One region of the Pseudomonas sp. CCI3.1 genome, then DNA from elsewhere that is predicted to be linked to it. Evidence: predicted binding sites of a transcription regulator. Region 1 holds the regulator's gene; the other holds the start of a gene.
What was found. The regulator LexA, encoded in region 1, represses DNA repair genes until DNA is damaged. The targets are predictions, from matches to a motif close to CTGTNTNNNNANACAG.
Positions count from the first base shown of each region.

Region 2: recN (DNA repair protein RecN) is a predicted target of LexA. The motif match lies at 5,511-5,526, and genes of this name have one in related genera.

Region 1 covers NZ_JAVIWO010000001.1:4,678,027-4,685,594, forward strand. The annotation lists gene topA (type I DNA topoisomerase) at 1-5, shown strand, start outside; gene RGV06_RS21505 (DUF6586 family protein) at 353-874, shown strand; gene RGV06_RS21510 (hypothetical protein) at 994-1,227, shown strand; gene sulA (SOS-induced cell division inhibitor SulA) at 1,297-1,770, opposite strand; gene lexA (transcriptional repressor LexA) at 1,781-2,389, opposite strand; gene RGV06_RS21525 (TetR/AcrR family transcriptional regulator) at 2,650-3,357, shown strand; gene nagZ (beta-N-acetylhexosaminidase) at 3,539-4,537, shown strand; gene RGV06_RS21535 (DEAD/DEAH box helicase) at 4,757-7,459, opposite strand; gene mfd (transcription-repair coupling factor) at 7,471-7,568, opposite strand, start outside.
Region 2 covers NZ_JAVIWO010000001.1:2,395,714-2,403,281, forward strand. The annotation lists gene carA (glutamine-hydrolyzing carbamoyl-phosphate synthase small subunit) at 1-192, opposite strand, end outside; gene dapB (4-hydroxy-tetrahydrodipicolinate reductase) at 452-1,258, opposite strand; gene dnaJ (molecular chaperone DnaJ) at 1,269-2,393, opposite strand; gene dnaK (molecular chaperone DnaK) at 2,715-4,631, opposite strand; gene grpE (nucleotide exchange factor GrpE) at 4,732-5,298, opposite strand; gene recN (DNA repair protein RecN) at 5,551-7,233, shown strand; gene fur (ferric iron uptake transcriptional regulator) at 7,330-7,568, opposite strand, start outside.

The DNA of each region.
Region 1 (7,568 bases):
CTTGATCTGAACTGAACGCTGAATAAAAAACCGCGCAAGGGCTATGCCTTGCGCGGTTTTTTTTGGCAGAAGCGCCCGTGAATATTCTTTTACGGATTGAACGGGGGAGGGCCATTCCTCGTAGCAGCTGCCGAAGGAACGAGGCTGCGTTCGGCGACGAAGTCGTCGTCTAACCAGATGCCGCTGTCCACCTGAAAGACCGCATGCTCCAGTTTTGCGACCGCTTCGCGCTCGAACGCAGCCTTCGTTCCTCGGCAGCTGCTACGAGACATATGTGCGACGCTTGCGCCAGCACCGCCTGATCCCTGAGACTGCACAAACTGCCATCACTCATTTGCTGTGGAGCGCCCGCATGGCTCACGAACTTTATACCCGCACCAATCAGAAGATCTATTTCGCTGGCCTGGCCCTTGAGGCCATGAACATGGCGGCTGACGGTCGTGCCATGAATGCTCAGGCGTTGGTTCAGGCTGAGCGCGAATCCGCGGTCTTTCATCTGTATGGGGCACTGCTTGGCTTGTGTCACGAGATAGCAGGCTTTTATCGGTTGTCACAGGCCAGTGCGCCTCGAGTCGAGTTGCTGCTCACCCAGCAAGTGCTGGACGAGAAGGCCATTCCTGAGTTGGCAGAGTTGGTTGAGCTGGCGCAGGCGCCGCAGACATGGCTGGCGCAACTGGTTGCGACCCACGCGGCCCTGTATCAGCCGCTACAGGCGCCAAAAAAGATTAAGGCGGATGTGTTCCAGCCCTTGATCGTTGCGGTCAATCTGGAGGATGAGGCAACCCAGGAGTTGAGTCGCGACACACTGGAAGAGTGGCGTCAGAACTTGAAAAGGCTGGCCATTCGGTTCCGTGATGGACTCAATGAGTGCTAAGGGTCTAAACCGAAACGGTACAGTCATTCATCAGTCTGTCAGCGAAAGCGCTACAGATCCCGGGAAATTTCCACGGGATGGCTGATATACTCCCGCGCTTTCGTGGAGAACAAATTTATATGCCAACGTCTTTTCTAGAAATTGTCGAGTTGCCAGACGGCCGTATCGAGTTGCGCCGAGCTGAGGACGAAGGGACTTTGGTAACGCTGAATTTTTCTGAAGATGCCAAGGCCTTTCTTCAGGGGCAACACGTAGAGGTGGCGAAAGCCATGCTTAGCGTTGGCGTACAAATGGCGGGCCGACTGGCCGAAGGCGAGCTCGAAAAAGACGATGGGCCACGCATTCTTCACTAAGCGCCCCTGACTGCTGCGCCACAGCCAGGCGAGTGCGTTCTGCACTGGCCCTGTGGCGGCATCAACGGTTTAACCCAAGCGAATATTCAAGCTCTGCCCGTTGCCGGTGCGTGCTGCGCTGATCAGCTGATGGCGCGCAGCGCTGGTCAGTGGGTTGATCCAGCTCACTACGGTGTGGCTACGTCCCAGCCGCAGCGCTTCGCAGGTCAGTTGCAAGGCGCTTTTATTGCCGTTGGGTTGCAGCAACAGAATACGTTCGCGATTCAATCCTGCGTCGCGTAACCAGCTTTGGGTCAGGCTCGCAGGCGGTGCAATCAGCGTCAGCCAACGGGCATTTTGATGCTCGCTCAGTTCGCGCAGCATAGGAGCAAGCAGGTTCAGGCAGTTTCCGGCGGCACCGCGTAGCGACAGTTCGCTGAACACTTCAGGCTCGGCGCTCCAGGGGGAATCGAGCACGTCCTTGATCGCGGGTGTCATGGGTTGTGCCATGAACGCCTCGAACAGGGTGAGTTGTGCTGGCAGCGGTGTATGTGGGAACTGCATGAAGCCTCCTTTAGCGGCGAATGACGCCGACACTCAAGCCTTCAATGACCAGTTCCTGGTCTTTGAGGTTGACTTCAATCGGGGCGAATTCAGGGTTCTCGGCGATTAGCCATACCTTGTTGCCTTCACGCTTGAAGCGTTTGACTGTCACTTCGTCGTCGATACGGGCCACGACAATCTGGCCGTTACGGGCTTCGCGACAGGTATGCACAGCAAGTAAATCGCCATCAAAGATGCCGACATCCTTCATGCTCATGCCTTGTACCCGCAGCAAGTAGTCGGCTCGAGGGTGGAAGAAGGTCGGGTTGATGTTGCATGACTCTTCGACGTGCTCCAGCGCAAGAATCGGGGCGCCAGCAGCCACTCGGCCAATAATGGGCAGGGTTGATTCGTCAGACTTGGCTTCGAAGCCAGGAATGCGAATGCCGCGCGAGGCGCCGGGGGTCATCTCGATCGCACCCTTGCGGGCAAGAGCCTTGAGGTGTTCTTCGGCGGCATTGGGGGATTTGAAGCCCAGCTCCTGTGCGATCTCGGCACGGGTGGGCGGGTATCCGTTGTCATCCAGGCATCGCTTGATGAAGGCCAGGATCTCAGCTTGGCGTGGCGTCAGTTTTAGCATGTTGATCGCTCTGTCTTTTTATACAGTGACTGGGATTATATACAGTGAAGGCTTATTGGCAATCATCCATTTCCAGCAGTCCGCTGGACGGTCATTAACACGTCGGGCGGCCCGCACTTTATCAGGTGGGGCCTTGCTGGCCGAGGCTGTGGTTAAATGCAGAACTGCTCGGTCCTAAAGCGAATACGTGATCTTGACTTTTTACAAGCTGAAACGTATGTTTCAAACAAGTGTTTAAATGTTTGTCAGGCGGAGTAGTCATGGCACAGTCGGAAACCGTTGAACGTATCCTTGATGCTGCCGAGCAGCTGTTCGCGGAAAAAGGGTTTGCCGAAACCTCATTGCGGCTGATTACCAGCAAAGCCGGAGTTAATCTTGCGGCGGTCAATTACCATTTTGGTTCTAAAAAGGCGCTTATTCAGGCTGTGTTTTCGCGCTTTCTGGGGCCTTTTTGCGCCAACCTGGATCGCGAACTCGAGCGTCGCCAGGCCAAACCCGAGAACCGTCCCAGCCTTGAAGAGCTACTGGAAATGCTGGTCGAGCAGGCGCTGGTGATTCAGCCGCGCAGTGGTAATGACCTGTCGATTTTCATGCGCTTGCTGGGGTTGGCATTCAGTCAGAGCCAAGGTCACTTGCGTCGCTATCTTGAAGACATGTACGGCAAGGTTTTCCGCCGCTATATGTTGCTGGTCAACGAAGCGGCCCCGCAAATCCCGCCTCTCGAGTTGTTCTGGCGTGTGCACTTCATGTTGGGTGCTGCGGCCTTCAGCATGTCCGGGATCAAGGCGCTACGTGCCATCGCCGAGACTGATTTCGGTGTCAATACCTCAATCGAGCAGGTGATGCGCCTGATGGTGCCATTTCTCGCGGCAGGCATGCGTGCGCAAAGCGGCGTCACTGATTCTGCAATGGCCAGTGCCCAGCTTCGTCCGCGCAGTAAAACCCCTGCGGTGACCGCCAAGGTTTGACCTGCTGCGGGTGTGCGCGGCTGCTTTGTTCCGCTAAGCTAGTTGCCATGCCCAGCCCTGACTTATTCCCGTCTGTCGATTCGTCGCCGCCTCTCTGGAGTGCGGCGCGCAGGCGCATGCCTGAGGATCCGGGCGGGGTAATGAACGCTCTCTTTTTAAAGGATTTCCCATGAGTTCTGCCTTGCAAGGCTCCTTGATGGTGGACGTCGCCGGTACTTGGCTGACGGCTGAAGATCGGCAATTACTTCGCCAGCCTGAAGTAGGCGGGTTGATCATCTTTGCACGCAATATCGAGCACCCGCGCCAGGTGCGTGAGTTGAGCGCCTCGATTCGTGCGCTGCGTCCCGACCTGCTGTTGGCGGTCGATCAGGAAGGCGGCCGGGTTCAGCGTCTACGTCAGGGTTTCGTGCGTCTGCCAGCGATGCGTGCCATTGCCGACAACCCCAACGCCGAGTACTTGGCTGAGCAGTGTGGATGGATTATGGCCACTGAAGTACTGGCCGTAGGGCTGGACTTGAGCTTTGCCCCGGTACTGGATCTGGACTACCAGCGCAGTGCTGTGGTCGGCAGTCGTTCGTTCGAGGGCGACCCTGAGCGCGCAGCCACATTGGCCGGGGCTTTTATTCGCGGAATGAACGACGCAGGCATGGCGGCGACCGGTAAGCACTTCCCGGGTCACGGATGGGCCGAGGCTGATTCCCACGTTGCCATTCCTACTGATGAGCGCAGCCTTGAGCAGATTCGCGCCCATGACCTCGTGCCATTTGCCCGCTTGAGCAAGCATCTGGCTGCCGTCATGCCGGCGCACGTGATTTATCCGCAAGTGGACAGCCAACCAGCCGGATTCTCACGTCGCTGGTTGCAAGATATTTTGCGCGGCGAGCTTCAGTTTGACGGCGTGATCTTCAGTGACGACCTGTCGATGGCCGGTGCGCATGTGGTGGGTGATGCCGCTAGCCGCATTGAGGCTGCCTTGTCAGCCGGTTGCGACATGGGGCTGGTGTGCAACGACCGCGCTGCAGCAGAGCTAGCACTCAGCGCCGCTCAGCGATTGAAGGTCAGCCCTTCGACAAGGATTGCGCGCATGCGCGGTCAGGCCTGGGCGAGCACCGATTATCGTCAGAGCCCGCGCTGGCTGGTGGCGATGGGTGCGCTCAAGGATGCTCAATTAATAGATTGAGCACATCGATGCCGCTTTGACGCTTGGCGAAGCAGAAAGACCGTATCGCCTGAATCGCAGGCATGCCAGCTCCCACAGAAATCGAGCCCGACCTCAGATTTCGCAAGTACCCCAACGCCCGTGGGAGCGGGCTTGCTCGCGATGGCATCAGCGCGAAAGACCGCGCTGCCTGAGTGGCAGCCAAGCCAGCTCCTGCGGTTAATCAAGAATTTGGATGTCTCAGCGTTTCTCTGTTTTGGGCGGCAGCGGCGCAAACAGCGCATCGATGTCGTCGTCCTGAAGCTTCCAGTCGCCAGCGACTCGTCCGTCAAGAACGCCTGCTGCCAAATCCGACTTTTCCTGCTGCAAGTGCTGGATTTTCTCTTCCACGGTGCCGCAGGCAATCATCTTGTACACAAACACCGGTTTTTCCTGGCCAATGCGGTAGGCACGGTCCGTGGCCTGGTTTTCAGCCGCCGGGTTCCACCACGGGTCGTAGTGAATCACTGTGTCGGCCTCGGTGAGGTTCAAGCCGACACCACCCGCCTTGAGGCTGATGAGAAATATCTGCAGCGTGCCGCTCTGGAAGTCTTTGACCGGGGTGCGCCGGTCACGGGTTTGCCCCGTCAGGATGGCGTAACGAACCTTGCGTTTTTTCAGTTCGATTTCGATCAGGCTGAGCATCGAGGTGAACTGTGAAAACAGCAAGATGCGTCGACCTTCGGCAAACAGTTCTTCGAGCATCAGCATCAAGCTGTCGAGCTTGCCGGAAGTACTGCCCTTTTTCGGCGGGGTGTCGCTGACCAGACGCAGGTCGCAGCACACCTGACGCAGTTTTAGCAGCGCCTCAAGGATAATAATCTGGCTACGCCCGACACCTTTGCGGGTGATTTCGTCGCGCACTTTTTTGTCCATCGCAAGGCGCATGGTTTCGTATACATCGCGCTGCGCCTCGTTAAGCTCAACCCAATGAATGATCTCGGTCTTGGGTGGTAGTTCGGTAGCGACCTGTTCCTTCGTGCGGCGCAGTAAAAACGGCTTGATGCGTGCATTGAGGTGCTGCAGGCGCTCGTTGCTGCCCTGGCGCTCGATGGGGATGCGGTAATCGCGGTTAAAGGTTTTAACGTCGCCCAACCAGCCAGGGAGCAGGAAGTGAAACAGTGACCACAGTTCTCCCAGGTGGTTTTCCAGGGGGGTGCCGCTCAGGCACAGGCGTTGCCGCGCAATCAGTTCGCACGCAGCCTGGGTAGCCTTGCTGCCAGGGTTCTTGATGTACTGCGCTTCGTCCAGTACCAGCAGGTGCAAGGGCTGTTTGACCAGATGCTCGATGTCCTTGGGCAACAGGGCATAGGTGGTCAGGATTACGTCGTAGTCAGCGAGGTGTGCAAAGTGTTTTTTGCGGGTGGCGCCAAACAACGCCAGCACCTTGAGCTGCGGGGTGAAGTGCGCAGCCTCGTCCAGCCAGTTGGGGATCAGGCTGGTGGGCATCACCACCATGGCCGGGAGATCCAGGCGGCCGGCATTCTTTTCGCACAAAATATGCGCCAGTGTCTGCAGGGTTTTACCCAGTCCCATGTCGTCGGCCAGTACGCCGCCCACCTCGAGCTGGCGTAACGACTGCATCCAGCTCAGGCCTTCAAGCTGGTAGGGGCGCAGGTTGGCATTGAGCCCTTCAGGGGCCTCTACGCTAAAGTCTTTGATGTCGCGCAGGCGCTGGGCAAAGCCGCGAATCTGCTCGCCACCTTCCCAGCGCAAAGGCAGGGCATCGAGTGCGTTGAGGCGCGGTGCATCAGCGCTTTTGATTCGCAGCGAGGTGGCATCCGGCTCGCCCAGGTAGAACTCGTCCAGAGTAGCCAGTACCGGTTTAAGCCGTCCGTAAGGCAGGGCAACCTGCAGCGGGCCATGGTTGCTGGCAGGGTTGGCCGGGATATTCACCAGAATCAGTTCGTCATCTCGGCGTCGGGCGAGTTTCTCGGGATTGAGGATATCGCTGTGGGAGCGCATCAGGTTCAGCAGTATCGGCAGCAGGCTCAAGTGCCGGCCGTTGACGATAATCCCCAGCTCCAGGTCGAACCAGTCGCGCTCAGGCGCCTCATCGACATTGGCATACCAGTCTTCGACCGGGGTCAGGTCAAAGCCGAATCCCTCATCGATCTGCAGCTCCCAGCCTTGTTCGCGCAGGCCGTGCATCTGGTTAAGAGTGAAATTCAGCCAGGCACTGTCGTTGACCAGTTCAAACAGCTCGCCCGCGCTTTCGGGCAGCGCTTTGCTCTGACGGGTGGCAATTTTGAAGCCAAGGCTGCGCAATTGCTCGCGATAGAGGTTTTCCAGGTCTGGATGGCGCTTGATCCGCAGGGTCTGCTGTTCCTGGCGCAGCAGGATGTCGGTGTTTTTTTGCCCGCTGACGTACTGGTCCAGGTAGTTGAACGACAGTGCGGCGCGGTGCTGGATGTAGCGTTGCATCTTGCCGTTGCGCGGCTCGAAGGCGCTGAACTCGGCGCTGGCCAGCCACAGGCGTGGCACCGGCTTTACATCGTCGACTTGAAGTTCTGGCAAGTTGTTGGGGCGACGTGAGTCGAGTACGGCCTGGAGCTTTTCCAGAAGCTCGGCATCTTGAGCGGCGGCGGGGTAGTTCAAGGTTTCTTCAATCTTCAGTAAGACGGCAGCGGTGTGCTTGCAATGGGTGCGTACCGGACAGGTGCAGGTGGCGTCCACCAAAAGCAATGTGCCTTTGGCGGATTCACGCAGGTGTATGGTCTGACGGTAGGTGTTTTCGCCTGAGCCCTGGCAGCTGGCGGTGATCATGCTGTCGCCGATCTGGACGATCCTGACGCGGTTTTCCTTCGCGTAGCGGCGGCCACGCTCAAGGCTTTGCTCTTTGAAGCGGCTGGTCCAGGTCGGTGCGAGCGGCTTGGTCAGCCGGGGTTTCTGGCTCAGGGTCATGGGTAGTTCATTTAGGAAGACTTCGGCGTCAGACGCTCAAACAGCGCCTCAATGTTATTGAAGCGTTCTTCCGGGCGTTCCATTGGCACCATGAACTTGAACAGGGTTG
Region 2 (7,568 bases), 2.3 Mb from region 1:
ACCGGTATTGCCAACATGCGGGTAAGTCAGGGTCACGATTTGCTGAGCGTAGGAAGGATCCGTAAGGATCTCCTGGTAGCCAGTCATTGCGGTGTTAAACACCACCTCACCAACGGTTTGACCGTCGGCCCCAATGGCTTCGCCGCGAAAAATGCTGCCATCAGCGAGGGCGAGTATGGCTTGCTTAGTCAAGAAGACCTCCCGTAAATAAAGCCTGAAAGGGCGATCGCAGGTTGTAAAAAAGCGGAGTGACGTATGGACACGTCACCCCGCTTCTTCATCGAATTATCTGCGCGCTTTTAGTGGACACACTAAAGCTGTAGCTTACAGAAAAAGGCTTTTTTGGTCTACCGCTAAAGAGTCTAAAAGACAGGAGAATGCGACAGAACATCGCTTAGCGGTTAAAAATCGGGCTACTGGCGCGCCAACAACCCGATTTTACAGAGATAACTCAACGCAGGTCGAGCACATCCTGCATGTCATACAGCCCAGGCTCGCGCCCTTCCAGCCACAAAGCTGCTCGAACGGCGCCCTTGGCAAAAGTCATGCGACTGGATGCCTTGTGGGTGATTTCGAGCCGCTCGCCTTCAGTGGCAAACAGCACCGTGTGATCACCCACCACATCACCGCCGCGCACCGTAGCGAAACCGATGGTTTCACGCTCGCGAGCACCGGTATGGCCTTCACGACCATAGACCGCGACTTTTTGCAGATCGCGCCCCAATGCATCGGCAATCACTTCACCCATGCGCATCGCCGTTCCCGAAGGTGCGTCGACCTTGTGCCGGTGGTGAGCCTCGATGATTTCGATATCCGCATCATCACCCATCACCCGCGCAGCCATGTCGAGCAACTTGAACGACAGATTGACCCCGACACTGAAGTTGGAAGCAAAGACAATCGCAATGTCCTGACCCGCTTCGACCAACAGCTGTTTTTGCGCCGCGCTCAAGCCCGTGGTGCCAATCACCATGGCCTTGCCCAGCTTGCGACACACCGCCAGGTTGCCCAGCATCACTTCAGGCAAAGTGAAATCGATCAGCACGTCAAAGTCAGCAGAGACCTCTTGCAGGCTGGCTGACAACGGCACATCAATCCGCCCTACAGAAGCCAGCTCACCGGCATCAGCCCCCACCAGAGAGCTGCCCGGACGAACGATTGCCGCCGTCAGCCCGCACACTGGCGAGCGCTGCTGCACCGCATCGATCAATGTCCTGCCCATGCGCCCGGCAGCGCCCATCACAGCTATACGTCGCATTTACCGCTCCTTACAGGTCGCCGAAAAAACGCTTCACGCCTTCAAACCAACCAGTGGCGTTTGGTGAGTGGCAGCTATCGCCTTCCAGCGTGGTACGGAACTCCTCCATCAACTCACGCTGACGACGGCTCAACTTGACCGGCGTTTCAACTACAACGCGACACATCAGATCGCCTGCACCACCACCCCGCACCGGAGCAACACCCTTGCCACGCAAGCGGAACTGCTTGCCAGTCTGAGTGCCTTCAGGGACTTTCAGCTTGACCCGACCATCCAGCGTTGGCACTTCAAGCTCTGCACCCAACGCTGCATCAGCCACGCTGATTGGCACTTCACAGAACAAATGTTTGCCGTCGCGCTGAAAAATCGCGTGCTCGCGCACATCGATCACTACATACAGATCGCCAGTCGGCCCACCTTGTACGCCCGCCTCGCCTTCGCCCGACAGACGAATGCGGTCGCCGGTATCAACGCCCGCAGGGACTTTGACGGAAAGCGTTTTGTATTCCTCGACACGGCCTTCGCCACGGCAGCTGTCGCATGGGTCAGAGATGACCTTGCCTTGACCATGACAACGCGGGCAAGTCTGCTGAACAGCAAAGAAGCCCTGCTGCATACGCACCTGGCCGATACCGCCGCAGGTTGTGCAGGTCACAGGCGAAGAACCCTTCTTGGCGCCCGAACCATCACATGGCTTGCAGTTGACCAACGTAGGAACGCGGATATTGACCGTGGTACCGCGCACGGCTTCTTCCAGATCCAGCTCCAGCGTGTAGCGCAAATCGCTACCACGCTGAGCGCCACCCCGGGAGCCGCCACGACCACCACCAAAGAAATCGCTGAACACATCGCCAAAAATATCGGAGAAGTTCTGGCCGCCAAAACCAGCGCCGCCGCCGCCCATTTGCGGATCAACACCGGCATGGCCGTATTGATCGTAGGCCGCACGCTTGCTGGAGTCCGACAGTACTTCGTAAGCTTCGTTAGCTTCCTTGAACAGCTCTTCCGAGGCCTTGTCATCCGGATTGCGATCCGGGTGATGCTTCATCGCCAGGCGGCGATAAGCTTTTTTCAGCTCGATCTCAGTCGTAGTGCGTTCAACACCCAATATTTCGTAATAGTCGCGCTTTGCCATAATTCTTTGCACTCTCAAGGACGTTCGACAAAACCCTCCCGAGCCTCGCCAAACCCGCCAAGCCCGAAAAGGATCAGACCCGACTCACGTCTTTTCAACGATATTGGTTTCTGTTTAACAGCCAATGCATTGGCCGACAGGAGCGGTTACCTCTGGCTGGAAAACAAGAAAGATCCAGACCAAACCGCCAGCATTCGACCTTGTCGCATGCTGTAAAAAATTCCTTTACTCCAGACACGCCAACGCGGGAGCAAGCTCCCGCGCGGCGACATCCTACCAGTCACCGCTAAAGCGCGGTCAACTGGCCGACAAACAAGCTAATTACTTGTTGTCTTTTACTTCTTCGAACTCAGCGTCGACAACGTCGTCCGCTTTTTCAGCCGAATCAGCTGGCTTGGCCGCTGCGTCTGCCGGGTTCGCTTGCTCGGCGTACATTTTCTGTGCAACCGGAGCAGACACCTTGGACAGCTCTTCAACCTTGGCTTCGATAGCAGCCTTGTCGTCGCCTTTAACAGCAGCTTCAAGTGCAACTACAGCAGCTTCGATTGCAGCTTTCTCTTCCTCGGTTACTTTGTCGCCAGCATCGACGATCATTTTGCGAGTCGAGTGAACCAGTGCGTCGCCCTGATTACGTGCAGCTGCCAGCTCTTCGAACTTGCGGTCTTCCTCAGCATTGATCTCGGCATCGCGAACCATCTGAGCGATTTCTTCCTCGGACAGACCCGAGTTAGCCTTGATCACGATGGACTGAGACTTGCCAGTCGCCTTGTCTTTTGCACTTACGTGCAGGATGCCGTTGGCATCGATGTCGAAGGTTACTTCGATCTGAGGCACGCCACGTGGAGCTGGTGGAATGTCAGCCAGGTCGAACTTGCCCAACGACTTGTTCTGTGCGGCTTGCTTACGCTCACCTTGCAGCACGTGAATGGTCACAGCGCCCTGGTTGTCGTCAGCCGTCGAGAACACTTGCGATTTCTTTGTAGGAATCGTGGTGTTTTTCTCGATCAGAGCAGTCATTACGCCGCCCATGGTTTCGATACCCAAAGTCAGCGGGCTCACGTCCAGCAACAGAACGTCTTTAACATCACCGGCCAATACCGCGCCCTGGATAGCAGCACCCATGGCAACAGCTTCGTCCGGGTTCACGTCTTTACGTGCTTCCTTGCCGAAGAACTCGGTTACCAGCTTCTGTACCAGCGGCATACGAGTCTGACCACCGACCAAGATCACGTCGTTGATCGCGCCAACGTCGATACCAGCGTCTTTCAGAGCAATGCGGCAAGGCTCGATGGTGCGCTGAACCAGGTCTTCAACCAGCGATTCCAGCTTGGCGCGAGAAATCTTCACGTTCAAGTGCTTAGGACCGGTGGCATCTGCAGTGATGTAAGGCAGATTCACGTCAGTCGACTGGCTCGAAGACAGTTCGATCTTGGCTTTTTCAGCAGCTTCTTTCAGACGCTGCATCGCCAGCGGGTCACCTTTAAGGTTCATGCCGCTTTCTTTCTTGAACTCGTCAACCAGGTAGTCGATCAGACGGATGTCAAAGTCTTCACCACCCAGGAACGTGTCACCGTTGGTTGCCAGCACTTCAAACTGGTGCTCGCCATCAACTTCGGCAATTTCAATGACCGACACGTCGAAAGTACCGCCACCCAAGTCATAAACGATGACAGTGTGGTCGCCCTTCGCTTTGTCCATACCGTAAGCCAGAGCAGCTGCGGTTGGTTCGTTGATGATGCGCTTAACGTCCAGACCCGCAATACGGCCGGCATCTTTAGTAGCTTGACGCTGGCTGTCGTTGAAGTAGGCCGGAACGGTAATGACCGCTTCAGTCACTGGCTCGCCGAGGTAGTCTTCGGCGGTTTTCTTCATTTTCTTCAGAATTTCAGCCGAGATCTGTGGCGGAGCCATTTTCTGGCCGTTCACTTCAACCCAAGCGTCACCGTTGTCAGCCTTGGCGATCTTGTACGGAACCATCTGAATGTCTTTCTGTACAACTTCTTCGTCAAAACGACGACCGATCAGACGCTTCACCGCGTACAGGGTGTTATGCGGATTGGTCACTGCCTGACGCTTGGCCGACTGGCCAACCAGAATTTCGCCATCATTGGCGTACGCAACGATCGACGGCGTAGTACGCGCGCCTTCTGCGTTTTCGATAACTTTTGCTTTACCGTTTTCAAGAACCGAAACACACGAGTTGGTGGTCCCGAGGTCAATACCGATAATTCTGCCCATGTCTACTCTCCCTAAATTTGAATTTTGTTGCCGCAGCAGTGATGACCAACTGCGGCATTACTTAACGCTTGACTTCTAAATGGGGGCCTTGCGGCCGATTTCAAGCCTGCTCGTCAATCGATGGCGAAACCGGCGCTGGCGCCTTGCTAACTACGACCATAGCCGGGCGCAGCAAGCGACCATTGAGCTGATAACCTTTTTGAAACACCTTGAGCACACTGTTTGGCTCCAGGTCAGCGCTTTCCTGCATTGCCATCGCTTGATGATGCTCGGCATTGAAGGGTTCGCCGTGCGGGTCGATCGCTTCCAGCTGATAACGCTTCAGGGTGTCCTGGAACATTTTCAGGGTCAGTTCAATCCCTTCGCGCATCGGACGAATGTTCTCGTCGTCAGGGCTGGACAGCTCAAGACCGCGCTCCAGACTGTCGATCACCGGCAACAGATCGCCTGCAAACTTCTCCAGCGCAAATTTGTGAGCCTTTTCGACATCCTGTTCGGCGCGGCGGCGAACGTTTTGCAGATCGGCAGCTACGCGCAGAGCCTGATCATTAGCGGCTGCCAGCTGCTCTTCAAGCACCTGCACGCGGGCTGCCAAATCTTCACCTGCTACATCAGCGGCCTGGTTGGCGTCCTGGTTCTGCGTATCCATAGTCTGTTCGTCTGCCATAGATTTCTCCTTTCAAACTTCGTCCGCGAGCTCGACTCGCGCTTCTGCCAAGGTATATGGGGTCGCAAATCTCAGGTTCAAGACCCTGAAAACCAGAAAATAGATGTTAGAGCCCTCTGGCATTACCTGCAAAAAAACAAATTCGAGCTAAAAAAGTTAAAAAAACAAGCAAATCGAACTAAGCACAACCATTGTCAGCATGAAACAAAACACTGTATAAATAACCAGACATTACGTTTTGGAGCAGCTCCCATGCTGGTGCACCTGTCCGTACACAACTACGCCATCGTTGAACATCTCGATCTCGAACTGGATCGCGGGATGAGTGTAATCACTGGCGAGACCGGTGCCGGCAAATCGATCATGCTCGACGCTTTGGGCCTCACACTGGGAGACCGTGCAGACAGCGGTGTTGTTCGCCCAGGTGCCGACAAGGCCGATATCCTGGCCACTTTCGACCTGCAAGACATACCCGAAGCCCGGGCCTGGCTTGCCGAGCGCGACCTGGAAGGCGACGGTCCGTGCATCTTGCGCCGGGTCATCACCGCCGAAGGCCGATCGCGCAGCTACATCAATGGCACCCCCTGCCCCCAGGGCGACCTCAAGGCTCTGGGCGAGCTGCTGATCGACATCCACAGCCAGCACGAGCACCAGTCACTGCTCAAGCCCGACACTCACCGTCGCCTGCTCGACGAGTACGCCGGCGCCACCGATCTGGCCCGCCAGGTACAACTGGCCGCCCAACGCTGGCGTCAGACCAGACAAGAGCTTGAACACCTGTCCAACTCCGGAGATGAACAGCGCTCGCGCCATCAGTTGCTGAGCTACCAGCTCGAAGAGCTGGAAACCCTCTCGCTGGGCGAAAACGAACTCGAAGAGCTGGAACAGGAACACAAAAACCTGACCAATGCCGAAACCTTGCTGACCATCTGCCGTCAGGTGGTAGAGCAATGCAGCGAAAGCGATTCAGGCAACGTCCTCAATGCCCTGACGGCCAGTCTCAATCGCCTTTCGAGCATCAACAGCAATTCGGGCTCACTGGGCGAAGCCACCGACCTGCTGGCCAGCGCACAAATCCAGGTCGAAGAAGCCGTAGGCGAACTCAATCGCTTTATCGACCATTTTGATGCCGACCCGGGTCGCCTGCAGTACCTGGAAGAACGGCTGGACACCATCTATACACTGGCGCGCAAACATCGGGTGCAACCCAACGAAGTGGCAGCACTGCAGCAAAAACTACTCGATGAGCTCGAAACCCTTAACGCCAACGATGAAAACATCGAACGCCTGGCTAACGAGCTGACGTCCTTCTCCCGTCACTATCATGAGTGCGCACGCGAACTCAGCAACCTGCGCGGCCTGGCCGCAACACGCCTGAGCAGTGCTGTAGAAGAAGAAATCCAGCGACTTGGCATGCCGGGTGGGCGCTTCATGATCGAACTGCGCCCCCAGAGCAGCAGTGACCCCATGCCTCAAGGCCTTGAGCAGGTAGAGCTGCTCGTAAGCGCCAACCCCGGCCAGCCACTCAAGGCCTTGGCCAAGGTTGCCTCTGGCGGCGAACTGTCGCGTATCAGCCTGGCCATCCAGGTCATCACCGCTCAAACCTCCCGCGTCCCCACTCTGGTGTTCGACGAAGTGGATGTGGGCATTGGCGGTCCGACTGCCGAAATCGTCGGGCAACTGCTACGCCGCCTTGGCGAGCGTGGCCAGGTACTTACGGTGACTCACTTGCCGCAAGTGGCTGCGCAATGCCATCAACACCTTTTTGTACACAAGGTTCGCGAGAGCGAGACCACACGCACTGCCGTGGCAAAACTGAGCAAAAAAGAACGCGTTGAAGAAGTCGCTCGCATGCTTGGCGGCGTTGACCTGACCAAAGAATCCCTGGCCCACGCCAAGAAAATGGTCGTCACTGCAAAAAATCTGGCAGCTTAACGACGAACGGTCATTAAAAGACCTGTTTCTTAAAGCACGAAGGCGGCCCTTGGGCCGCCTTCGATCGTTTCGCGAGCCGTAGCTCGCGTGACATGCTTACTTGGACTTCTTGCGCACGTACAGCACCAAGTTGTGATCCACCAACTCAACACCGTGCTTGGCTGCAATGGCATGCTGCAGTTTTTCGATGTCTTCGTCGAAAAACTCGATCACTTCACCGCTGTCCACGTTGACCATATGGTCGTGGTGGCCGCCATCAGCATCAGCCAATTCAAAGACCGCATGACCACCATCGAAATTATGGCGAATCACCAGCCCCGCTGACTCAAACTGGG